2 regions of the Rhizobium sp. YJ-22 genome follow, and region 2 is predicted to be linked to the other one. Evidence: riboswitches for the same ligand, from Rfam matches in the RefSeq annotation. Region 2 holds a riboswitch; the other holds the start of a gene.

Region 1 (11,801 bases), on a different contig from region 2:
CCGGTCGAGAACGTCGAGGCCGGAGGCGTCCGGCAGCGTCAGATCGAGCACGATGCAGTCGAAGGCCTCGCCGCGCAGCCGCTCCAGGCATTCCGAGCCAGACTTGGCGCCCACCGTATCGACATTGTGCGAGCCGAGCAGAAGCTGGACACTTTCGAGCTGGGTCGCATCGTCCTCGACCACGAGCACCCGGCGCAGCGGCTCGACGAGGCTGCCTTCCAGCCCCTGCAGGGCATGGACCAGTTCCTCGCGCTTCACCGGCTTCAGCGTATAGCCGGCGGCGCCAAGCGCGCGCGCCTTCAGGATATAGTCCGCCGCCGAGACCACATGCACGGGAATGTGGCGGGTGCGCAGGTCGTGCTTCAGCCGGTCGAGCACGAACAGGCCGGTATGATCCGGCAGGCCGATATCGAGGATGATCGCATGCGGCAGATATTGGCGGGCAAGCGTCACGCCATCATCCGCCGTGCCGGCCACGATGCAGCGGAAGCCGAGTTCACGGGCGAGATCATAGAGGATGCCAGCAAAGGTCGCATCGTCCTCGACGGCCAGCATCACACGATCGCCCGGCGACAGGGTCGCGCGGTCGTCGGGGACGGGACCGGGGCGCGGCTCGGCGGCGACAGGTGGTGAGGCCGGCAGGGGTGCGGCAGGCAGGGTCGCTGCGGTGACGGTCGGGGCAGGGGAGGGGGGCGCCAGCCTCACCGTCTTGCCGGCGGCGACGGTCTCGCTGCGGCGCTGGGCCAGATCGGCATCGTATTCGACCGGCAGGATGACGGTGAAGGCGCTGCCCTGACCTTCCGTGCTGGACACGACGATGCGGCCGCCGAGCAGGGCGCTGAGCTCTCGCGAGATCGACAGGCCGAGGCCCGTGCCGCCATATTTGCGGCTGATCGTGCCGTCCGCCTGGCGGAAGGGCTCGAAGATCGCCTGTTGCTGCTCGGCGGAAATGCCGATGCCGGTATCCTTGACGGCAAAGGCGACCTCGTTCCTGTCGGTGCGCTCGACCGTCAGCGCCACTTCGCCCTGATGGGTGAATTTCAGCGCATTGGAGACGAAATTCTTCAGCACCTGCTCCAATCTCTGCGGATCGGTGGTCATCAGTCCCGGCAGTTCGGCGGCGATTTCGCTGCGCAGCACCAGCCCCTTCTGCGCCGCCGCCGGTTCGAACGTGGTCTTGAGCTTGGCGACCAGATCGGCGATGGAAACCGGCTGCAATTGCAGCTCGACCTGGCCGGCCTCGATCTTCGAAATGTCGAGGATATCGTTGATCAGCGTCAGCAGGTCGTTGCCGGCGCCGCCGATGGTGCGGGCGAATTTCACCTGCTCTTCGGTCAGATTGCCGGTGCGGTTCTCGGCCAGGAGCTGGGCAAGGATGAGCAGCGAATTGAGCGGCGTGCGCAGCTCATGCGACATGTTGGACAGGAATTCAGACTTGTAGCGGCTGCTCTGTTCGAGATCACGCGCCTGCTTCTGCAGGGAGGACTGCGCGCGGGCGAGGTCGTCGCGCTGGGCCTCCAGCTCCTGCGCCTGGGCTTCGAGCTGGGTGTTGGTCTGCTCCAGCTCGGTCTGCTGCAGTTCGAGGCGCGCCTGCGAGTCCTGCAGCGCCCTGGCCTGGGCCTCCAGCTCGTCGTTGGCGGCGCGCAATTCGTCACTCTGGGCGCTGAGCTCGGCGGCCTGCTGCTGGGTCTCTTCCAGCAGGCGGCGCAAGGTGGAGCGATATTCGGCCGAGCGAACCGCGGTCGCGATCATCGGGCATAGCCGGTCCAGCGCCTCCGCATAGGGGCGTTTGGGCGCCTTGAGGAAACCGAGTTCGAAAACGGCATGGATTTCGCCATCCGTTTCGGCTGCCGCGATCGCCAGATGGCGCGGAACGCCACGCCCCAGCGACGAGCCGACATAGATGTAGTTTTCCGGCACGTCGGACAGCGCTATCATCCGTCCATCCCGGGCAACTTGGCCGAGCAGGCCGTCCCCGGTGACGATGCGTTGCGGAACCGGCGCATCGGCGGGAATGCCATAGCTGGCCGTGCGTTCGAAAGCACCGTCGCTGCGGACGAAGAAGGCAGCGCTTTCGGCGCCGAGATGCTGGCGCAGGTGCTCGAGGATCCCGGCGGAGAGTTCCGGCAGCGTCTGCTCGCCGGCGATCCGGTCTGCGAGACCGAGCTGCATCGATTGCAACCATTCCTGCCGGCGGATTTCGCTGCGATTGCGGATGAACGCATAACCGCTGGCAGCCAAGATCCACGCCGTCAGCGCGCAAAGGCTGCGGTTGATCTGCGCCAGTTCGAGGGACACGCCGTCCGGCGCGAAGAAATAACCGACGGCCAGAAGCACGGTGACCAGCGCGGCGATGGCAGGTGGCAGGAAAGCGCGCCGCGAGAAGAACGACATGGCGATGGCCAGGATATAGATCAGCCAGATCGCCGTACCAAGCGGCAGCATCAGATCGGCCAGAAACGGGCCGACAACCAGGATGGCAAGCAGGCTATACAGCCAAGGTGCGACCCGCTCGTCAAAACTTGTCTTCATGTCGGGGAAAAAGCCTCAAACCGGACGCGACAGGAGAATTCCTCGCCCGAGATAAGGCAGGTTTTCGCCATGTCCAGCCCCGACAGACAGATTCTTGCAATTTCCCGTGCCGATCAGGCGGGAAAGGCGATTTTTGACACTTCCCGCCCCGTGAAACGGCTGCTCAGGCAGCCATGGCGACTTCACGGATGCGGCCGAGCTCGACCATCCAGTTGGAGATATATTCCTGATGGCGCTTCTGATGGCCATAATGGCGGCCGAGCGCCGCCGTCAGCCGGCCGTTGCGGCCCAGCAGATGGTCCGCATAACCGATCATCACCGAGTTCGGCCATGCGCGCGGGCGAATGGCGCGCAGCCGTTCGAACAGCAGGTCTTCCGGCGCATCCGGATCGGCCTGCGCCATCAGCGACAGCATCGCCGCCGTCGAGCGGGAAATGCCCATGTGGCAATGCACCAGCAGATGCGCTTCGGCGACCGACAATCCGCTGCCGGCGAAATCGCTGCCAAGATCGAGAATCTTTTCCACGTCCTTCTGCTGCGGCATGATCTGACCGGGCTGCGGATCGATGATGTCATGGAAATGCATGATCGTGCGGTGATGCGGATCGTAGGAGCCGAAGGCTTCGAGATCGGGCAGGCCGGGATCGACGATCGACAGCACATGCGTGACCCGGCGCGGGCCGTGCTCCGGCAACTCGTCGATGCCGCAAATGGTCAGCAGGGAAAAATGGGGAATGGCCATGGGGATATCCTTTGACGGACGAAAGAAACTGCTTCGCGGTACTATAGTCCCTCCGGCCGGGGATAAGAACCTCTAAAGCGTGCGCCCACGCATTCTTGACCCCGGCGCCGGCCAGTCTGTACGCTTCCGAGTCGAGACCGTCGGACGGGTAGGCGGGACGCAAGCCCAAGGGAGAGAGAACATGGAAGGTTTCGGCGTTCACACCAGCATGTGGACGATGAACTGGGATCGTGCCGGCGCCGAGCGCGCCGTCGAGGCCGCGGTTCGCCACAAGATGGATTTCATCGAGATCGCGCTTCTCAACGCACCGGCGGTCGATGCCGCGCATACGCGGGCGCTGCTCGAAAAACACAAGCTGCGCGCCGTCTGCTCGCTCGGCCTGCCGGAGCCGGCCTGGGCCTCGGTGCGCCCGGATGCGGCCATCGACTATCTCAAGGTGGTGATCGACAAGACGGCGGAGATGGGCGCCGAGGCCGTGTCCGGCGTCATCTATGGCGGCATCGGCGAGCGCACCGGCGTGCCGCCGACGCAAGGCGAATACGACAACATCGCCCGCGCCCTCGAAGCCTCGGCGAAATATGCCAAACAGCGCGGCATCGAACTCGGCGTCGAAGCGATCAACCGCTATGAAAACCACCTGATCAACTCGGCGCAGCAGGCCGTCGACATGGTCGAGCGCGTCGGCGCCGACAATGTCTTCGTCCATCTCGATACCTATCACATGAATATCGAGGAGAAGGGCGCGGCCAACGGCATCCTCGTCGCCCGCGATCATCTCAAATACATCCATCTCTCGGAAAGCGACCGCGGCACCCCGGGCTACGGCAATATTCCCTGGGATGCGATCTATGCGGCGCTGGCCGCCATCGGCTTCAAGGGCGGGCTTGCCATGGAAAGCTTCATCAACATGCCGCCGGAAATCGCCTATGGCCTCGCCGTCTGGCGCCCTGTCGCTCGCGACGAGGAAGAGGTGATGGGCAAGGGCCTGCCTTTCCTGCGCGGCAAGGCCGAGCAATACGGGCTGATCTGACGTCCCGACTTTAGGGGAGGGGGCGTTCGTTCCCCTCCCGGCGCTCGCCCTCCTGCGGGCGCACCGAGGCGACGATGACGTTGATGCCTTCGCTGGTCAGCCGTTCGTGATTGCTTTCGGAGATGCGATCGTCGGTGATCAGGGTGCCGATGCGCGCCAGCGGCAGCACCGGATAACGCGCTCGGATATCGAATTTCGAACTGTCGGCCAGCACGATGATCTCGTCGGCGCGCTTCGCCAACCCGGTGATGATATGCACCATCAGCGGATGCGATTCCATGATGCCGCCTTCGCCGAGGCTCTGGGCGCCGAGGAAGAATTTCGAGGCATAGACCTCCGGCTCCGGCAGGCTTGGGGAATAGACGACGCCGGGCTCGCGATGCAGCTCGCCGCCGGCAATCGTCACATGACAGACGCCGTTCTCCCACAGCCAGGCGGCCAGCGGCATGGAATTGGTGAAAATCTTCAGGCTGCGGCGCGCCAGAAGCTGGGCGAAGATGAAGCAGCTCGTGCCGCCATTGACGATCAGCGAGTCGCCGTCGCGGCACAATTGCGCCGCTTCCAGCGCAATCGCCTTCTTCGCCTCGACGTTGACGACCCGGTTTTCCGAGAAGGGCCGGGCATGCATGCGCTGCACATGCGCATTTTCCGGCAGGGCAATGCCGCCAAACACCTTGCGAATGACGCCGGCCTGATGCAACTTGGCGATATCGCGCCGGATGGTTGCCGGCGAGACCCCCAGAATGTCGAGAAGATCCTTCACCGTGGCGAAGGGTCGTTGCTTGAGAGCCTCCTGAATGAGGCGGTGGCGTTCGGATTCCGCGCCGTCTGCACGCATGATTAAATTTCCTCGCTCCCTCGCATAATTTGATGATCCATTCGCATCGCTTTAGCAAGCTGGATTATTTCGACGCCCATATTGACGATGGATGATCGTTCATGCTTCTATTTAATCACGAAGGAGCGGAAGAGGAGCCGGATCCATCGTGACGGCATGATACCTTGCGACGCATGCAAGGCATTGTAACGTCTGAAAAAATGCGCTGGGGAGGAGACGCCGGTGCCTGGAACGACAGATGCTTTCATCAGCCTGACAGGCGCGACCAAATCATTCAACGGCATCACCGTGCTGAAGGATGTCGATTTCGACGTGCGCCCCGGCGAGGTCCATGCGCTGCTCGGCGAAAACGGCGCCGGGAAATCCACCCTGATCAAGATCATTTCCGGGCTTTATACGCCCGATGGCGGCACCATCCGCATTCAGGGCGAGACCGTCAGCTTTTCCTCCACTCGCGATGCTTCGAAGCGTGGCATCGCCACCGTCTACCAGGAATTGCTGCTGTTTCCCGAACTGACGATTGCCGAAAACATCTTCCTCGGCGCATATCCCAAGTCTAATTGGGGCGGCATCGACTGGGACACGGTGCGCGAACGCTCGCGCGCGCTGCTCGACAGCCTCGACAGCGCCGAACTGGATGTCGACACCAAGGTCGCGCGCCTCTCGGTCGCCCAGCGCCAGCGCGTCGAGATCGCCAAGGCGCTGAGCCGCGATGCGCGCGTGCTGATCATGGACGAGCCGACCGCCTCGCTCGCCGAAGCCGACGTTCAGCGGCTGATGGATGTGGTGCGCGCGCTGCGCGCCCGTGGCGTCGCGATCATCTATGTCAGCCATCGCATGCCGGAAATCTTTGCGCTGGCCGACCGCGTCACCGTGCTGCGTGACGGCGCGCTGATCGGCACCAAGGAAATCGGCGAGGTGACCGAAGCCAGCCTCGTCGCCATGATGGTCGGCCGCTCCATCGACCAGCTTTTTCCCAAGCCCGAGCCGATCATCGGCGACGTGCTGCTGGAAGTCGAAGGCCTGCGCTGCGGCCGGCTGGTGCGTGACATGACGTTTTCCGTGCGGCGCGGCGAGATCCTCGGCATTGCCGGCCTCGTCGGCTCCGGGCGCACCGAGACGGCGCTCACCTTGTTCGGCATCACGCCGGCCGAAGCCGGCACCATCCGCATCGACGGCAAACCCGTCACCATCCGCTCGCCGAAGGAGGCGCGCGATCTCGGCATCGCCTATGTGCCGGAAGATCGCGGCCAGCAGGGTCTCGTCAAGGCGATGACCATCCGCCAGAACGTGTCGATGGCGACCATCGACCGGCTGTCGCGCGGGCTGTTCATCCGCTTCGCCGACGAGGCCGCCCGCGCCGTCGAGGCGGTGAAACGCTTCGGCATCCGTGCGCGCGGCGGCATCGAGCAGCCGGTCGGCCAGCTCTCCGGCGGCAACCAGCAGAAGGTGGTCATCGCCAAGTGGCTGGAGACCGCGCCGCGCATCCTCATCCTCGACGAGCCGACGCGCGGCGTCGATGTCGGGGCCAAGTCGGAAATCCACGCGATCATGGGCGAACTTGCCCGCACGGGCGTCGCCATCATCATGATTTCGAGCGAATTGCCGGAGGTGCTCGGCATGAGCGACCGTGTTCTGGTGATGAACAACGGTCATCTCGTGACCATTCTCGATCGCGCCGAGGCCACCGCCGAAAGCGTCGGCGCCGCCATGACCGTTGCAAAGAACAGGAAGGACGCCGCCTGATGGCTTTTGCCGATCATCCGACTGCCCGCCGCTCCGAGCGCAGCCTGCTGCATCGCCTCTATTCCGCCTATGGCCAGGAAGCCGTCATCCTCGTGGCGATGGTCGCGCTGTTCGTCATCGTCGGCCTGATCAATCCGCGTTTTCTCAGCCCGGAAAACCTCAACACCATCTTTTCCGGCAATGCCTATATCGCGGTCGCCGCCATCGGCATGGCGATGATCATCATCACCGGCCATATCGACGTCTCGGTCGGGGCGCTGATCGGGGTGCTGGCGACGATCTCGGGCACGCTGGCGGTCGCCGGCTATCCGGTCTGGGTGGCCTGGCTGGTGCCGATCCTGGTCGGCATGGCGGTCAATGCCGTCGTCGGCGCCATGGTCGCCTATGCCCGCATCCCCTCCATCGTCGTGACGCTCGGCATGCTGTCGATCCTGCGCGGCGGGCTGATCAGCGTCACCGGCGGCGCCTGGATTTCCGGCCTGCCCAAGGAATTTTTGATCGCCCAGGCGAAACCTCTCGGCGTGCCGGCGCCGATCTATTTCATGGTCATCCTGACGCTCGCCGCCGCCTTCTGGATGCGCTATTCCGCCTTCGGCCGCTCGCTCTACGCCATCGGCGGCAATCCGGAAGCGGCGCGCGCGTCGGGCATTCCCATCGAGCGCCGAACCGTCATGGTCTTCGTCATCCACGGCGCTTTCGCGGGGCTCGCGACGCTGCTGTTCGCGACGCAATTGCAGATCATCCAGTCGACGGTTCCGCCGAACCTCGAACTGACCGTCATCACCGCAGCCGTCATCGGCGGCGTCTCGATCCTCGGCGGCACCGGCACGGTGGTCGGCTCGACGCTCGCCGCCATCCTGTTCGCCGCCATCGGCTCGGCGCTGATCTTCACCAATGTCTCGGCCTATTGGCTGCGGGCGGTGATCGGCGTGCTGATCCTCGTCACCGTGCTTGCCGACATGATCCGCCGGCGCCGGCAGGGCAGGGCGTAAGGAGCCGATGATGACCCGTTTCCTGCGTCACGAAACCATCCTGGCGGTGCTGGCCGTCATCGTGCTGGGCATTCTCGCCTACCAGTCCGATCGCTTCTTCACCGTCGACAACCTGCTGAATCAGGGCCGGCTGATGACGGAAGTCGGACTGGTGGCGATCCTGATGACCTTCGTCATCGCCACCGGCGGCATCGATCTCTCGGTCGGCTCGATCATCGGCCTGACCGCGATCCTGACCGGCGTCTTCTGGCAATCGGTCGGCCTGCCGTTGCCGCTCGCCGCCCTTGCCGCCATCGCCTGCGGCACCTTCGGCGGCTTCGCCAACGGTCTGATCATCACCCGCTTCGGCGTGCCGCCGCTGATCGCGACGTTGGCGACGCTGGCGCTTTATCGCGGCCTTGCCGAAGGCATCAGCCAGGCGCGCTCGGTGCGCGGCTATCCCGAATGGTTCTATGTGCTGGGGCAGGGCAATGTGCTGGGCGTGCCGACGCAACTCTGGCTGCTGGTGCTGACGGCCATCGTCGCCGCAATCGTGCTCGGGCTGACCCGCTGGGGGCGCACGGTCTATGCCATCGGCAACAACGAGGTCGCCGCCCGCTTTTCCGGCCTGCCGGTGGATCGCGCCAAGCTCGCCATCTACACGGCCTCGGGCTTTGCCGCGGCGGTCGCGGGTGTCATCCTGGTGTCGCGCGTCTCGACCACCCGCTCGGACATGGGCACCGGCCTCGAACTCGACGCCATCACCGCCGTCGTGTTGGGGGGAACCTCGATCTTCGGCGGGCGCGGCACCATTGCCGGCACGGTGCTCGGCCTCATCCTGATCCAGGCCCTGAAGAACGGCCTGTCGCTTGCCGGCGTCAAGGGCGACGGCACCATCGTCCTGATCGGCGTCGTGCTCATCGTCACGATCCTGATCAGCAACATCGTTCACCGGAATGGCAACCGGTAGAGGAGAACGGCGCCCGCCTTGCCGAACGAGACCGGCGGATGCGCAATCGAAAAACGTGGAGGAAGAACAGCATGAAAAAGATCATACTCGCCAGCCTCATGAGCCTGTCGCTTTCGGTAAGCTTCGCCCATGCCCAGTCGCCCTGGACCGGCGGCGACGACCTGCCGACCAATCCGCTCGCCTGCGACGGAACGGCCGGCGCCGTTGCCGCAAAGCCTTATGACGGCGGCGAAGCGACCAATGCGCCGGATCGCAAGGGCAAGACGATCAAGGTGGTCGACGTGCCGAAGCTGGTCGGCATCGGCTATTTCAACGCGACGTCCAAGGGTATCGCCGACGCCGCCGCCGAAATGAAGACCATGGACGCCAAGACCGACGGCCCGACCAAGGCGAATATCGACGATCAGATCACCCTGATCGACAACTACATCACCAGCGGCGTCGACGGCATCCTGTTTGCCGCCAACGACCCGGTCGCCATCGCGCCCGTGCTGAAGAAGGCGCTCGCCGCCGGCATCAATGTCGTCGGCTACGACGCCAACTCGACGCCGGATGCCCGCCAGTGGTTCGTCAACCAAGCCGAGTTCAACGGCATTGCCAAGTCGGTCATCGACAATCTCGCCGCTGAAATCGGAGAGGACGGCGCCTTCGCCATCGTGACCTCGACCTTCACGACGCCGAACCAGGCCCGCTGGATCGCCGAAATGGGCGCTTACCAGGCGAAATGCCATCCGAAGATGAAGTGGCTGGAAACCGTTGAGGCACAGGAAGACAACATCCTGTCCTTCAACCAGGCCAACACGCTGATCAACAAGTATGGCGACGAGCTGAAGGGCATCGTCGGCATGACCAGCGTCGCGACCCCGGCTTCCGCCGATGCCGTCACCCAGGCCGGCAAATGCGGCAAGGTCGCCGTCGTCGGCCTCGCCACCCCGAACGCGATGAAGCCCTATGTCGAATCGGGCTGCGTCAAGTCGGTCGTGCTCTGGAACCCGGTCGATCTCGGCTATGCCGCGGCTTACGTGCTGCGCGCCACCGCCGATGGCGACCTGAAACCCGGCGCCACCTCCGTCAAGGCCGGCAAGCTCGGCGAGCTCAAGGTCATCAACGGTTCGGAAGTGCTGCTCGGCTCGCCCTTCGTCTTCAACAAGGAGAATATCGGCCAATTCGACTTCTGATCGGCCGATCTTGCCTATCGCCCTCCCCGGGCCAGTGCCGGGGAGGGCTTTTCTTATCCTTGCGCAAACCGGAACGCAGTGTTCACTTCGGTTTCAGCGCGCGGGCTCTTGCGTTTCGCCCCCTGCATACCTTATCTTTTCGGAGTTCTCAGGGCGGGGTGCAATTCCCCACCGGCGGTATCGGGCGTGATCCCGGAGCCCGCGAGCGCTTTTGTCCGGCCATGCCGGACGGGAGGTCAGCAGATCCGGTGCGAGGCCGGAGCCGACGGTATAGTCCGGATGGAAGAGAGCAACGCGGCGGCCGCCTTCTCCAGAGAAGGCGTCGATGCTTGTTCGCCCAAGGGACGTTTCCGGGAAACCGGATGACGAAAAGGCCGGCTACCGGCTCAACCCTTGAAAGGCAGTAAAAGACATGACCATTTCCAAGATCGAAGACGCGATTGCCGCCATGGCGCGTGGCGAGATGATTATCGTCGTCGATGACGAGTCCCGCGAAAACGAAGGCGATATCGTGGTGGCCGCCGAGGCCGTGACCCCCGAAATCGTCGCCTTCATGATGAACCATGCCCGCGGCCTGATCTGCATGCCGATGACCGGCGAGCGGCTCGACGAACTCGATATTCCGCTGATGGTCGTCAACAACACCGAATCTCTGAAGACCGCCTTCACCGTCTCCGTCGATTACCTGCACGGCACGACGACCGGCATTTCCGCCGCCGACCGGGCGATCACCGTTCGCGCGCTGGTGGATGAAAAAGCCAAGCCGGCCGATTTCGCCCGCCCCGGCCATATCTTCCCGCTGCGCGCCAATCCCGGCGGCGTGCTCGCCCGCCCCGGCCATACGGAAGCCGCCGTCGAGCTTGCCCGGCTCGCCGGCTTCGCGCCGGCCGGCGTCATCTGCGAAATCGCCAATGACGACGGCACCATGGCCCGCCTGCCGCAGCTCGAAATCTATGCAAAAAGGCATGGCCTGCTGATCGTCACCATCGAGGATCTGATTGCCTACCGTCAGGCGCAGGCGGCTGAAGGCGCATCGCGGCTGAAATCCGTCGCCTGATTTCGATGCCACGGCGCGTCGAGCCTCCGGAAAGAGACGCGCCGTGTTCCGATCGCCGCGATACTGGCGCCGATGCCTCGCCTCGGGCTGTCGCGCCTTGACGAACGAAGGACGGAATGACGATAACGCTTCTGTTTCGCCCCGAGACTCACATTCAGGAAGCGGGCGGCCTGCCTTGGCGAAATCCTGCCCCATCCGGAGGTAAACGTGACTGAAAGATCCTTCAACCAGCCGCTCGGCGGCAACGAGATGCCTCGTTTCGGCGGGCCGGCGACGATGATGCGCCTGCCGACGCAACCGACGACCGAGGGCCTCGATGCCTGCTTCGTCGGTATTCCCATGGATATCGGCACCTCGAACCGGCCAGGCACGCGTTTCGGGCCGCGCCAGATCCGCACCGAAAGCTGCATGATCCGCCCCTACAACATGGCGACGCGGGCCGCCCCCTTCGAAAGCCTGCAGGTGGCCGATATCGGCGACGTCGCCATCGACACGTTCAACCTGCCGAAATGCATCGACATCATCACCAACGCCTATCGCGACATCATCAAGGACGGTTGCCGTCCGCTGACGCTCGGCGGCGACCATACGCTCTCCTATCCGATCCTGCGCGCCATGGCCGAGAAATACGGCCCGGTCGGATTGATCCATGTCGACGCCCATGCCGATATCAACGAGCACATGTTCGGTGAGTCGATCGCCCATGGCACGCCCTTCCGCCGCGCCGTCGAAGCCGG
Region 2 (11,801 bases):
CGCCAACAAGGCCTATGAGCCTTCGGCGCTGGCGGTGATCGCCTTCGCCATCACCTGGCTCAGCATGGGCCTGCTCAATCTTGCCACCCGTTTCTCGAAAATCGCCCCCGCCAGGGCGTGAAGTGAAGGCCAATGTCGTTTCTGACCCTGCAAAACATCCAGAAATCCTTCGGCCCAGTCCAGGTCGTGCATAATTTCGATATGGCGATCGAGAAGGGCGAGTTCGTCTCCTTCCTCGGTCCGTCCGGCTGCGGAAAGACGACGATCCTGCGCATGATCGCCGGCTTCGAGAAGCCGAGCGGCGGCACGCTGACCATCGCCGGCAAGGACCAGCGGCCGCTGAAGCCCAACCAGCGCAATATCGGCATGGTCTTCCAGGCCTATGCGCTGTTTCCGAACATGACGGTGCATGACAACGTCGCCTTCGGCCTCAAGGTCGCCGGCAAGGCCAAGGCCGAGATCGATGCCCGCGTCAAGGAAATGCTGGCGCTGATCCGCCTCGATCATCTCGCCGACCGTTTCCCCTACCAGATGTCCGGCGGCCAGCAGCAGCGCGTGGCGCTGGCTCGCGCGCTCGCCGTCAAGCCGCAACTGCTGCTGCTCGACGAGCCGCTTTCGGCCCTCGATGCCAAGATCCGCGTCTCGCTGCGCGAGGAAATCCGCCTCATCCAGCAAAAACTCGGCATCACCACCGTCTTCGTCACCCACGACCAGGAAGAGGCGCTGTCGATCTCCGACCGCATCGTCGTCATGAATGCCGGCAAGGCCGACCAGATCGGCACGCCCTTCGAGATCTACAATGCCCCGGCCACCCGCTTCGTCGCCTCCTTCGTCGGCACGCTGAACATCATCGAGGCCAAGGTCGTCGATCCCGCCGCCAACCGCGTCTCCATCGGCGACCAGGCGGTGACGCTCAAGCAGCCGCTCGGCGGCCTCAAGGGCGGCGATACCGTGTCGCTGGCGCTCCGGCCGGAAGCCGGCTCGCTGGCGCAGAGCGCGCCCGGCGATACGGCACTGAGCGGCAAGGTCGTCTCGGCGCACTTCCTCGGCTCGGTCATCCGCACCCGCATGGATGTCGGCGGCGTCACCATCTCCTTCGACATGTTCAACAGCCCCGGCACCACCCCGCCGCAGGCCGGCGACATCGTCACCCTGCGCTTCGCCGCCGCCGACCTGCTGGTCATCCGCGACTGACGCGGGCCATTCACGGTTGATCTCCTGTCCGGGCTTTGGCATGACAAGGCCCGACAGGAGAGTTCCATGGCGCAAAACATCTACGACAACCCCGATTTCTTTGCCGGCTACAGCCAGTTGCCGCGGCAGGTCCACGGCCTCTCAGGCGCGCCGGAATGGCCGGCGATCCAGGCGCTGCTGCCCGACCTCCGGGGGCGACGCGTCGTCGATCTCGGCTGCGGTTTCGGCTGGTTCGCCCGTTATGCGGTCGAGCACGGCGCGGAAAGCGTGCTCGGCCTCGATATCTCCGAAAAGATGATCGCCCGCGCCAGGGCCGATACACCAGGCGACCGGATCGCCTACGAAATCGCCGATCTCGACCAATTGGAACTGCCGGCGGACCGTTTCGACCTCGCCTATAGCGCGCTGGCCTTCCATTATGTCAGCGATTTCGCCCGGCTGGTCCAAACCGTCCACCGGTCGCTCCGCCCCGGCGGCCATTTCGTCTTCACCATCGAGCATCCGATCTTCATGGCGGCGGCGCATCCGCACTGGATAGCCGATGAGGACGGCAGCAAAACCTGGCCGGTCAACAATTATGCCCGCGAAGGCGAGCGGCGCACCGACTGGTTCGCCAAGGGCGTTCTGAAATACCATCGCCGCCTGTCCACGACGCTGAACACGCTGATCGATGCCGGTTTTGCGCTCAACCGGCTGGAGGAATTCGCCCCGATGCCCGAGCAGATCGCCGCCTTCCCCGCCCTCGAAGAGGAACTGGAACGGCCGATGATGGCGCTGATCGCCGCCGAGCGTCGCTGAGACGGCCCTGTCGCAGCCGGTGAGGACAATGCCGTTTTGGCTTTGATTTTCCGGCGGAAGTCACGCTATAGTCACCTCGTTCTCAGGGCGGGGTGAAACTCCCCACCGGCGGTATCGGGGAAACCCCGGAGCCCGCGAGCGCTTTTGTCGGCAATGCCGGACAAGAGGTCAGCAGATCCGGTGAGAGGCCGGAGCCGACGGTTACAGTCCGGATGAAAGAGAGCAGGCTGGCTTACTCCGTGCTTTGGCGGAAGGAAAGTGCATGCATGTTCGCCCAAGGGACGCTTGGGATTCCAGGGTTCTTCCGAACCTTAGGGATCCGAAACGGAAACCATTGCACTGCGCCACCGCAGGCAACCCTTGAAAGGCTGGAAACAATGACAACTACCCCCTCGCGCATCGCCGTCATCCGTGGCCGCTGGCATTCGGATATCGTCGATCAATGCGTCAATTCCTTCGTCGCCGAATGGGAAAATCTTGGCGGCAAGGCGTCGGATGTCGAAATCTTCGACGTTCCCGGCGCGCTGGAAATTCCACTGCATGCCCAGACGCTGATCAAGACCGGCCGCTTCGCCGCCGTGCTCGGCACCGCCTTCGTCGTCGACGGCGGCATCTACCGCCATGATTTCGTTGCCGGCACGGTGCTCGACGCCATGATGCGCGTCAGCCTCGACAGCGGCGTGCCGGTGCTTTCCGCCGTGCTGACGCCCCACAATTTCCAGGAATCGGACGCCCATATCGCCTTCTTCCGCGACCACTTCGTCATCAAGGGCCGCGAAGCCGCCAATGCGGCGAAGAATATTCTGGCCGAACGCGCCAAGATCGCCTGATAGCATCGGGGCCGCGACACGCGGCCCTACCCCTGCAGCCTTTTTCGCGTCTCCGAAGCGCTTTCGCGAAACTGCGCCTTGTAAGCCCGCGCAAAAGCCGAGGCGGAGTTGAAGCCGGTGGTCAGCGCGATGTCGGCGAAGGGCAGCTTGCTTTCGATGACCTTGCGCCGCGCCGCATTCAGCCGGATCGCCATGTAATGCACATGCGGCGGCACGCCGATGCCGTCGCGAAACAATTCCTGCAGATGCCTGGCGCTGACGCCGACGCGCCGCGCCAGCCGCGCCAGCAGCAGCGGCTCCTCCACCGTTTCCTCCATGATCGTAACCGCCTGCGCCACGCGCTGGTCGACGACGCGCATGCTGCCGGTCGAGGGCATGCCGGTTTCCTCCGAGCGGCGCCCGTCCTGCTCGTAGATGAACTGCCGCGACACTTCCAGCGCCAGCGAATAGCCCTGCCGGCGGCGGATAATTTCCAGCATCAGGTCGACGGTCGGCAGCGAGCCGCCGGTGGTGATGCGCTTGCCGTCGATGACGAATCGCTCGCGCACCATGTCGATCTCCGGATAGGCGCGGGTGAAATCGTCGAAATCCTCCCAGTGGGTGGTGGCGCGCACCGAGGCGAGCAGACCGACCTCCGCCAGCAGCCAGCCGCCCGCCTCGATGCCGGCCACCATGCTGCGATGCCGCGCCGTCTTCGACAGCACCCTCTTCAAGGCCGGCGTCGTGTAGCGATCCCAGTTGTGGCTGGAGAGGATGAACAGCGGATGGCTCTCCTTGTCCGGCCGGAATGCGCCAGCGGCCGGGATGGAAATGCCGCTGCGCGTCTCGGCCGGGCGGCCGTCCGGGCTGAAGATCGTCCAGCGGTAGAGGTCGCGCCCGACGATGCGGTTAACGACGCGCAAGGGCTCGATGACCGAGGCGAACAGGATGAGGTTCGTCTCCGGCAGTACGAGAAGGTCGAGGTCGAGGGTTTCGGGAACGGGCTGGAACATGGCTGGGAACTCTCCGTCGCTCTTCCGATAATGTCAAGGATGGTTCCGATTTTGCAAAGCATGCGTAAGCACTTCAGCGCCTAATGCCGGGCAAAGAACGGAGGAACACCATGCCACTCGCCATGAATCGCGACGTCTTCATCACCTGCGCCGTCACCGGCTCGGGCGACACCGTATCCAAATCCCCGCATGTGCCGATCACCCCGAAGCAGATCGCCGATTCGGCCATCGACGCCGCCAAGGCGGGTGCGGCCGTCGTGCATTGCCATGTGCGCGATCCCGATACCGGCGCACCGAGCCGCCGCAACGACCTCTACAGGGAAGTGACCGACCGCATCCGCTCGGCCGAGGTCGACGTGGTGTTGAACCTGACCGCCGGCATGGGCGGCGACCTGATTTTCGGCGATGTCGAAAGCCCGCTGCCGTTGAACCCGAAGGGCACCGACATGGCCGGCGCCACCGAGCGCGTTTCCCATGTCGCCGAATGCCTGCCGGAAATCTGCACGCTCGATTGCGGCACGATGAACTTCAATCTCGGCGATTACGTCATGACCAACACGCCGTCGATGCTGCGCGCCATGGGCGCTAAGATGACGGAACTCGGCGTGCGCCCGGAAATCGAAGCCTTCGACACCGGCCATCTCTGGTTCGCCAAGCAGCTCGCCGAGGAAGGCGTGATCGAGGATCCGGTCCTCATCCAGCTGTGCATGGGTATTCCGTGGGGGGCGCCGGACGATCTCAACACCTTCATGGCGATGGTCAACAACGTGCCGTCGCACTGGACCTTCTCGGCCTTCTCCATCGGCCGCAACGCCATGGCCTACCCGGCCGCGGCGGTGCTTGCCGGCGGCAATATCCGCGTCGGGCTTGAGGACAATCTCTATATCGGCAAGGGCCAGCTCGCCACCAATGCGCAGCTCGTCGAAAAGGCGGCCAGCATCGTCGAAAACATGGGCGCCCGCATCATCGGACCGGAAGAGGTCCGCAAGAAGCTGAAGCTGACCAAGCGCTGAGGATCGGCGCACCTGCCCCTCGTCCGCTGACCGGCACGCTCTCCCCGCTCGCGGGGAGAGCGTCAGGGGCAACGCTGAATGCGCGATATCGACCCGTCAACCGACAAGACATTTCCAGAATTCGAGGCAACGAACATGACCAAGATCCACAAGGCCGCCTGCATCGGCGGCGGCGTCATCGGCGGGGCCTGGGCGGCCCGCTTCCTGCTCGCCGGCATCGATGTCGCCATGTGCGACCCGCATCCGGAAGCCGAGCGCATCGTCGGCGAAGTACTCGCCAATGCCGAGCGCGCCTATGCGATGATGACCATGGCGCCGCTGCCGCCCAAGGGCAAGCTCACCTTCGTCAAGAGCATCGAGGAAGCCGTGCAAGGCGCTGACTGGATTCAGGAAAGCGTGCCGGAGCGCATCGACCTGAAGCGCGGCGTCATCACCCAGATCGACGCCGCCGCCGACCCGAAGGCGCTGATCGGCTCCTCCACGTCAGGCATCCTGCCGACCGACCTGCAGCGCGACATGAAGCATCCCGAGCGCATGTTCGTCGCCCATCCCTATAACCCCGTTTACCTGCTGCCGCTCGCCGAACTCGTCGGCGGCGAGAAGACGGCGCCGGCAACGCTTGAGGAAGCCAAGGCCAAGCTCGCCACCATCGGCATGAAGGGCGTCGTCCTCAAGAAGGAAATCGAAGCCTTCGTCGGCGACCGTCTGCTGGAAGCTGTCTGGCGCGAAGGTCTGTGGCTGATTAACGACGACATCTGCGACACCGAGACGCTGGACGACATCATCCGTTATTCCTTCGGCATGCGCTGGGCGCAGATGGGCATGTTCGAAACCTATCGCATCGCCGGCGGCGAAGCGGGCATGCGCCATTTCATCGCACAATTCGGCCCCTGCCTTGCCTGGCCGTGGACCAAACTGACGGATGTTGTCGACCTGACCGACGAACTTGTCGACAAGATCGCCGACCAGTCCGACGCGCAATCCGGCGCCCGCTCGATCCGCGAGCTGGAGCGGATACGCGACGAGAACCTTGTCGGCATCATGCATGCGCTGAAAGCCTCCGACGACGGTCGCGGCTGGGGCGCGGGAAAGCTGCTCGCCGAATTCGAGGATCATCTCTGGGCCAATGCGAAAAAGGTCGAGACCGATCTTGGCGGCGCGCAGGCTATCCGCATCGTCGACACCAAGGTCAGCGCCGCCTGGGTGGATTACAACAACCACATGACCGAGCATCGCTATCTGCAGGTCTTCGGCGATACCTCGGACGGCATCCTGCGCCTGATCGGCGTCGATCTGGACTATGTCCGCGACGGCCACAGCTACTACACGGTCGAGACGCATATCCGCAATCTCGGCGAGGCCAAGCTCGGCGACGGGCTCTATTCGACCTGCCAAATCCTTGGCAGCGACGAGAAGCGGCTGCATGTTTTCTCGACGATCTACAACAAGGAAAGCGGCGAAGCGGTTGCCACCGCCGAGCAGATGATGCTGCATGTCGACTCCAAGGCTGGCAAGGCCGTGGCCGCCCCGGAAAGCGTGCTGTCGAAGCTGCGCGCCATCACCGAGGCCCATGCAACGCTGCCGCGCCCGGAAGGCGTCGGCCGCGCGGTCGGCCAGAAGCGCTGAGAACCGGCGCGAGCATCGAAGACAACACCCTCCTCCTGCTGGTCGGGAGGAGGGAAATTCCATTGAAAATACCCGGGTGCGCGAAGCGAAAAAGTGCCGCTGCAGCCGTGAAGGAGGGAGAATACCCATGAATTTCGGATTGACCGACGAACAGGAAATGATCGTCAAGACCGTGCGCGATTTCGTCGAAACCGAAATCTATCCGCATGAGGACGAAGTCGAGCGCACCGGCATCGTGCGCCCGGAAATCGGCGCGGAAATCGCCCGCAAGAGCAAGGAACTCGGCTTCTTCGGCTGCGCCTTTCCTGAGGACGTCGGCGGCGGCGGCCTCGATCACGTCACCTTCACGCTGGTCGAGCGCGAGCTTGGCCGCGGCTCGCTCGCCCTCTCCGCCTATTTCGGCCGCCCCTCCGGCATCCTGATGGGCTGCAATGACGAGCAGCGCGAGCGCTACCTGCTGCCGGCCGTGCGCGGAGACAAGTTCGATGCGCTGGCCATGACCGAGCCGGACGCCGGCTCCGACGTGCGCGGCATGAAATGCTTTGCGAAGAAGGACGGCGACGACTGGATCGTCAACGGCACCAAGCACTTCATTTCTCACGCCAACATCGCCGATTTCGTCATCGTCTTCATCGCCACCGGCGAGGAAGACACGCCGCGCGGCCCCAAGAAGCTGATCACCTGCTTCCTCGTCGACCGCGGCACGCCGGGCTTCGAAATCCGCGAAGGCTACAATTCTGTCTCGCATCGCGGTTACCACAACTGCATCCTGAACTTCGACAATTGCCGCCTGCCGTCGTCGCAGATCCTCGGCGAGCTGCACAAGGGCTTCGACCTCGCCAACGACTGGCTCTATGCGACGCGCATCACCGTTGCCGCCACCTGCGTCGGCCGCGCGCGCCGCGCCTTCGAGCTGGCCCTGCCCTATGCGGCCGAGCGCAAGCAGTTCGGCAAGCCGATCGGCGCCAACCAGGGCGTCTCCTTCAAGCTCGCCGACATGATCACCTCGATCGACGCCGCCGACTACCTGACGCTGGCCGCCGCCTGGCGCCTCGACCAGGGCCTGCCGGCCAACCGCGAAATCGCCTCGGCAAAAGTGTTCGCCTCGGAAATGCTCGGCCGCGTCACCGACGAGGCCATCCAGATTTTCGGCGGCATGGGCCTGATGGACGATCTGCCGCTCGCCCGCCTGTGGCGCGATGCCCGCGTCGAGCGCATCTGGGACGGCACCTCGGAAATCCAGCGCCACATCATCAGCCGCGACCTGCTGCGTCCCTACGGAGCGTAACGATATGGTCAAACAACTGGCACAAGGCTCGCTCGACCGTCTCATCCGCCCGAAATCCATCGCCGTCTTCGGCGGCAAGGAAGCGGGCCGCGTCATCGAGCAATCCAGGAAGATGGGCTTCAAGGGCGATATATGGCCCGTGCATCCCACCCGCGAAGAGGTTCACGGCTATAAATGCTACCGTTCGGTCGCGGATCTGCCCGCGGCCCCGGACGCCGCCTTCATCGGCGTCAATCGCTTGGCTGCCATCGAGATCATCGGGCAGTTGGCGGCGCGCGGCGCGGGCGGCGCGATCTGCTATGCCTCCGGTTTTTCCGAAGCCGTGAAGGAATTGCCCGATGGCCCCGCGCTTCAGGCGAAACTGGTCGAGGCCGCCGGCGACATGGCCGTCGTCGGCCCGAACTGCTACGGCTTCATCAACATGCTGGACGGCGCCCTGCTCTGGCCCGACCAGCACGGCATGATCCGCGTCGAGCGCGGCGTCGCCGTGCTGACGCAATCCTCCAACATCGCCTGCAACGTCTCCAACCAGGCGCGCGGCCTGCCGGTCGCCTATCTGATGACGGCCGGCAACCAAGCCCAGACCGGCATTTCGGCGCTGGCCGTGGCGGCGCTGGAAGATCCGCGCGTCACCGCCGTCGGCCTGCATATCGAAGGCTTCGACGATATCGAGACGCTGGAGCTGCTCGGCCGCCGTGCCCGCGAACTCGGCAAGGGCGTCGTCGCCCTGAAAATGGGCAAGTCGGAAGCCGCCCAACGCGCCACCGTCTCGCACACCGCCTCGCTCGCCGGCAACGACAAGGTTTCCGGCGCGGTGCTGGAACGCCTCGGCATCGGCCGCGTCAGCTCGCTGCCGGAGTTGCTGGAAACCCTGAAGCTGCTGCACGTTTTCGGCCCGCTCGCCTCGAACGCGATCTCCTCGATGAGCTGCTCCGGTGGCGAGGCGTCGCTGATCGCCGACTCGGCTGTCGGCCGCGACGTCGATTTCCGCGACCTCAAGCCGGAACAGCTCGGGCCGTTGCGCGAAACGCTGGGCGAGATGGTGACGCTGTCAAACCCGCTCGACTACCACACCTTCGTCTGGAGCAATCGCGAGAAGCTGACGCAGGCCTTCTCGACGATGATGCAGGGCGACTACGCCCTCAACCTCGTGCTGCTCGACTTCCCGCGTCTCGACCGCTGCGACCCGGTCGACTGGATGACGACGGTGGATGCGCTGGTCGACGCTGCCAAGGCGACCGGCGCCAATGCCGGCATCATCGCCTCCATGGGTGAAAACCTGCCGGAAGCCATGGCCGACCGCCTGTCACAAAACGGCCTCGTGCCCTTCATCGGCATCGACGAAGCGCTGGTGGCTGTGGAAACCGCTGCCCGCATCGGCCGCAACTGGAAGCGTCCGGTGGCTGCGCCACTGGTCAAGGCCGAGCTGATCGACGGCGACAGCGAAACCGTCACCGAGGCTGACGCCAAGGCGGAACTGGCCGCCGCCGGCGTGCCGGTGCCGCAGGGCAAGGTCGCCGCGACCCCGCAGGAAATCGCCAAGGCGGCCGAAGCGCTCGGCTTTCCCGTGGCCCTGAAGGGCCTCGGCGTCGCCCACAAGACCGAGGCCGGCGCCGTGAAGCTCAACCTGCAGTCGGTAGCCGAAGTCGAGGCGGCGGCGATCGCCATGGCCGGCGTCGCCACCGGTTACCTTGTGGAAAAGATGGTGGCGAAGCCCGTCGCAGAGATCATCGTCGGCGCCATGCGCGACCCGGTCGCGGGCCCGGTTCTCTCGGTCGGCGCCGGCGGCATTCTGGTGGAATTGCTGGAGGACGCCGTCGTTCTTCCGCTGCCGACGACGCATGAGGCAATCCGTGAGGCTATCGCCGGCCTGAAGGTCGCCAAGCTCTTGAACGGCTATCGCGGTCAGCCGAAGGGCGATGTCGAGGCGCTGGTCGCCGCTGTCGCTGCGACAGCAGATTATGTCGTTTCAAACGCTTCAAATGTCGAGGAAGTCGATATCAATCCTATAATGGTATTGCCGGCCGGCATGGGAGTGGTCGCCGCCGATGCCCTGATCAGGCGCAGGAGGAGAGCATGAGCGAACCTGTTCGCACCCGGCGCGTCGGCGGCATTCTCGAGGTGACGATGGATCGGCCCAAGGCCAATGCCATCACGCTGGAATACAGCCAGGCCATGGGCGAGGTGTTCCGGAACTTTCGCGACGATCCCGACATGCGGGTTGCAATCCTTACGGGCGCGGGAGAGAAGTTCTTCAGCGCCGGCTGGGATCTGAAGGCCGCCGCCGACGGCGCCTCCGTCGAGGGCAATTACGGTGTCGGCGGCTTCGGCGGCATCCAGGAGTTGCGCGACCTCAACAAGCCGGTCATCGCCGCCATCAACGGTATCTGTTGCGGCGGCGGTTTCGAAATCGCGCTGTCGGCCGACCTGATCATCGCAGCCACGCACGCCACCTTCTCGCTGCCGGAGATCCGCTCGGGCACGGTCGCCGACGCCGCCTCGATCAAGCTGCCGAAGCGCATCCCCTATCATATCGCCATGGATATGCTTCTGACCGGCCGCTGGCTGGATGCCGAGGAAGGCCATCGGTGGGGCTTCGTCAATGAGATCGTGCCGGCCGAGAAGCTGATGGAACGCGCCTGGGAGCTGGCGCGCTTGCTCGAAAGCGGGCCGCCGCTGGTCTATGCCGCGATCAAGGAAGTTGTGCGCGAGGCGGAAGCCTCCGATTTCCAGACGATGATGAACCGCATCGCCAGGAAACAATTGCGGACCGTCGATATGCTCTATGGCAGCGAAGACCAGCTCGAAGGCGCGCGCGCCTTCGCTGAAAAACGCGACCCGATCTGGAAGGGAAAATAAACAACCGCTTGACCGGACACGGGTTTTCGAACCTAATCACGAACAGGTCCCTTTACCGGCCAGGGGAAAGGCCGGGAGGGAAAACGCATTGCCAGGAAAAGTGGAATCCGGTTTTCCGCTCGGAAATGCGCCATTCAGATGAGAAAATGACCCTGAACGAAAAAAGAGAGGAACTAGGGGAATGAAGGACTATACCAATTATCTCGCCTCGCGCGTCACCGCCGGCGGCCTGAGCCGCCGCGAATTCATGGGCCGCGCCATGGCCGCCGGCCTGACGCTGACCGCGGCCTCGCATCTCTTCGCCACCAGCGCCCAGGCGCAGGAACCGAAACGCGGCGGCACGCTGCGCCTCGGCCTCGAAGGCGCCGCCGCCACCGATTCCAAGGATCCGGCCAAGGCGCTGTCGCAGTTCATGTTCGTGGTTGGCCGCTGCTGGGGCGACATGCTGGTCGAATCCGAGCCGCTGACCGGCGCGCCGGTGCCGGCTCTTGCCGAATCCTGGGAGCCCTCGGCCGATGCCGTGACCTGGACCTTCAAGATCCGCAAGGGCGTGAAGTTCCACAACGGCAAGGAGCTGACGGTCGATGACGTCATCGCCACGCTGAAGCGCCACACCGACGAAAAATCGGAATCGGGCGCGCTCGGCGTCATGAAGTCGATCAAGGAGATCAAGGCCGACGGCGACAAGCTGGTCCTGACGCTCACCGAAGGCAACGCAGACATGCCGTTGCTTCTGACCGACTATCACCTCGTCATCCAGCCCAATGGCGGCCTTGACGATCCGAACGCCCAGATCGGGACCGGCCCCTACAAGGTGGTGAACTTCGAAGCCGGCGTGCGCGCCACCCTGGCCCGCAATGCCGACGACTGGCGCACCGACCGCGGCTATGTCGACACCGTCGAAATCATCGCCATGAACGACGCCACGGCCCGAATCGCTGCGCTCTCCTCCGGCCAGGTGCATTACATCAACCGCGTCGACCCGAAGACCGTCAATCTGCTGAAGCGCGCGCCCAACGTCGAGATCCTCAACACCTCCGGCCGCGGCCATTACGTCTTCATCATGCATTGCGACAAGGCGCCGTTCGACAACAACGACCTGCGTCTCGCCTTGAAATACGCCATGGACCGCGAGACCATGGTGCAGAAGATCCTCGGCGGCTACGGCAAGGTCGGCAACGACTTCCCGATCAACGAGACC

What was found. Region 2 has a riboswitch for FMN ahead of P7F60_RS06015 (6,7-dimethyl-8-ribityllumazine synthase). Riboswitches for the same ligand answer to the same signal wherever they lie in the genome.
Region 1: another riboswitch for FMN. It lies ahead of ribB (3,4-dihydroxy-2-butanone-4-phosphate synthase); the one in region 2 lies ahead of P7F60_RS06015 (6,7-dimethyl-8-ribityllumazine synthase).

Annotation. Positions count from the first base shown of each region.
Region 1 covers NZ_JARRIR010000006.1:263,972-275,772, forward strand. Annotated here, with positions in the region: gene P7F60_RS16195 (response regulator) at 1-2,532, opposite strand, end outside; gene P7F60_RS16200 (protein-tyrosine-phosphatase) at 2,696-3,274, opposite strand; gene P7F60_RS16205 (sugar phosphate isomerase/epimerase) at 3,456-4,304, shown strand; gene P7F60_RS16210 (DeoR/GlpR family DNA-binding transcription regulator) at 4,315-5,142, opposite strand; gene P7F60_RS16215 (sugar ABC transporter ATP-binding protein) at 5,365-6,888, shown strand; gene P7F60_RS16220 (ABC transporter permease) at 6,888-7,880, shown strand; gene P7F60_RS16225 (ABC transporter permease) at 7,888-8,829, shown strand; gene P7F60_RS16230 (substrate-binding domain-containing protein) at 8,901-10,007, shown strand; FMN riboswitch at 10,148-10,302, shown strand; gene ribB (3,4-dihydroxy-2-butanone-4-phosphate synthase) at 10,420-11,064, shown strand; gene speB (agmatinase) at 11,272-11,801, shown strand, end outside.
Region 2 covers NZ_JARRIR010000002.1:304,266-316,066, forward strand. Annotated here, with positions in the region: gene P7F60_RS06000 (ABC transporter permease) at 1-121, shown strand, start outside; gene P7F60_RS06005 (ABC transporter ATP-binding protein) at 133-1,194, shown strand; gene P7F60_RS06010 (class I SAM-dependent methyltransferase) at 1,261-1,992, shown strand; FMN riboswitch at 2,067-2,220, shown strand; gene P7F60_RS06015 (6,7-dimethyl-8-ribityllumazine synthase) at 2,370-2,822, shown strand; gene P7F60_RS06020 (GlxA family transcriptional regulator) at 2,849-3,814, opposite strand; gene P7F60_RS06025 (3-keto-5-aminohexanoate cleavage protein) at 3,925-4,827, shown strand; gene P7F60_RS06030 (carnitine 3-dehydrogenase) at 4,963-6,453, shown strand; gene P7F60_RS06035 (acyl-CoA dehydrogenase family protein) at 6,581-7,741, shown strand; gene P7F60_RS06040 (acetate--CoA ligase family protein) at 7,746-9,821, shown strand; gene P7F60_RS06045 (carnitinyl-CoA dehydratase) at 9,818-10,600, shown strand; gene P7F60_RS06050 (ABC transporter substrate-binding protein) at 10,782-11,801, shown strand, end outside.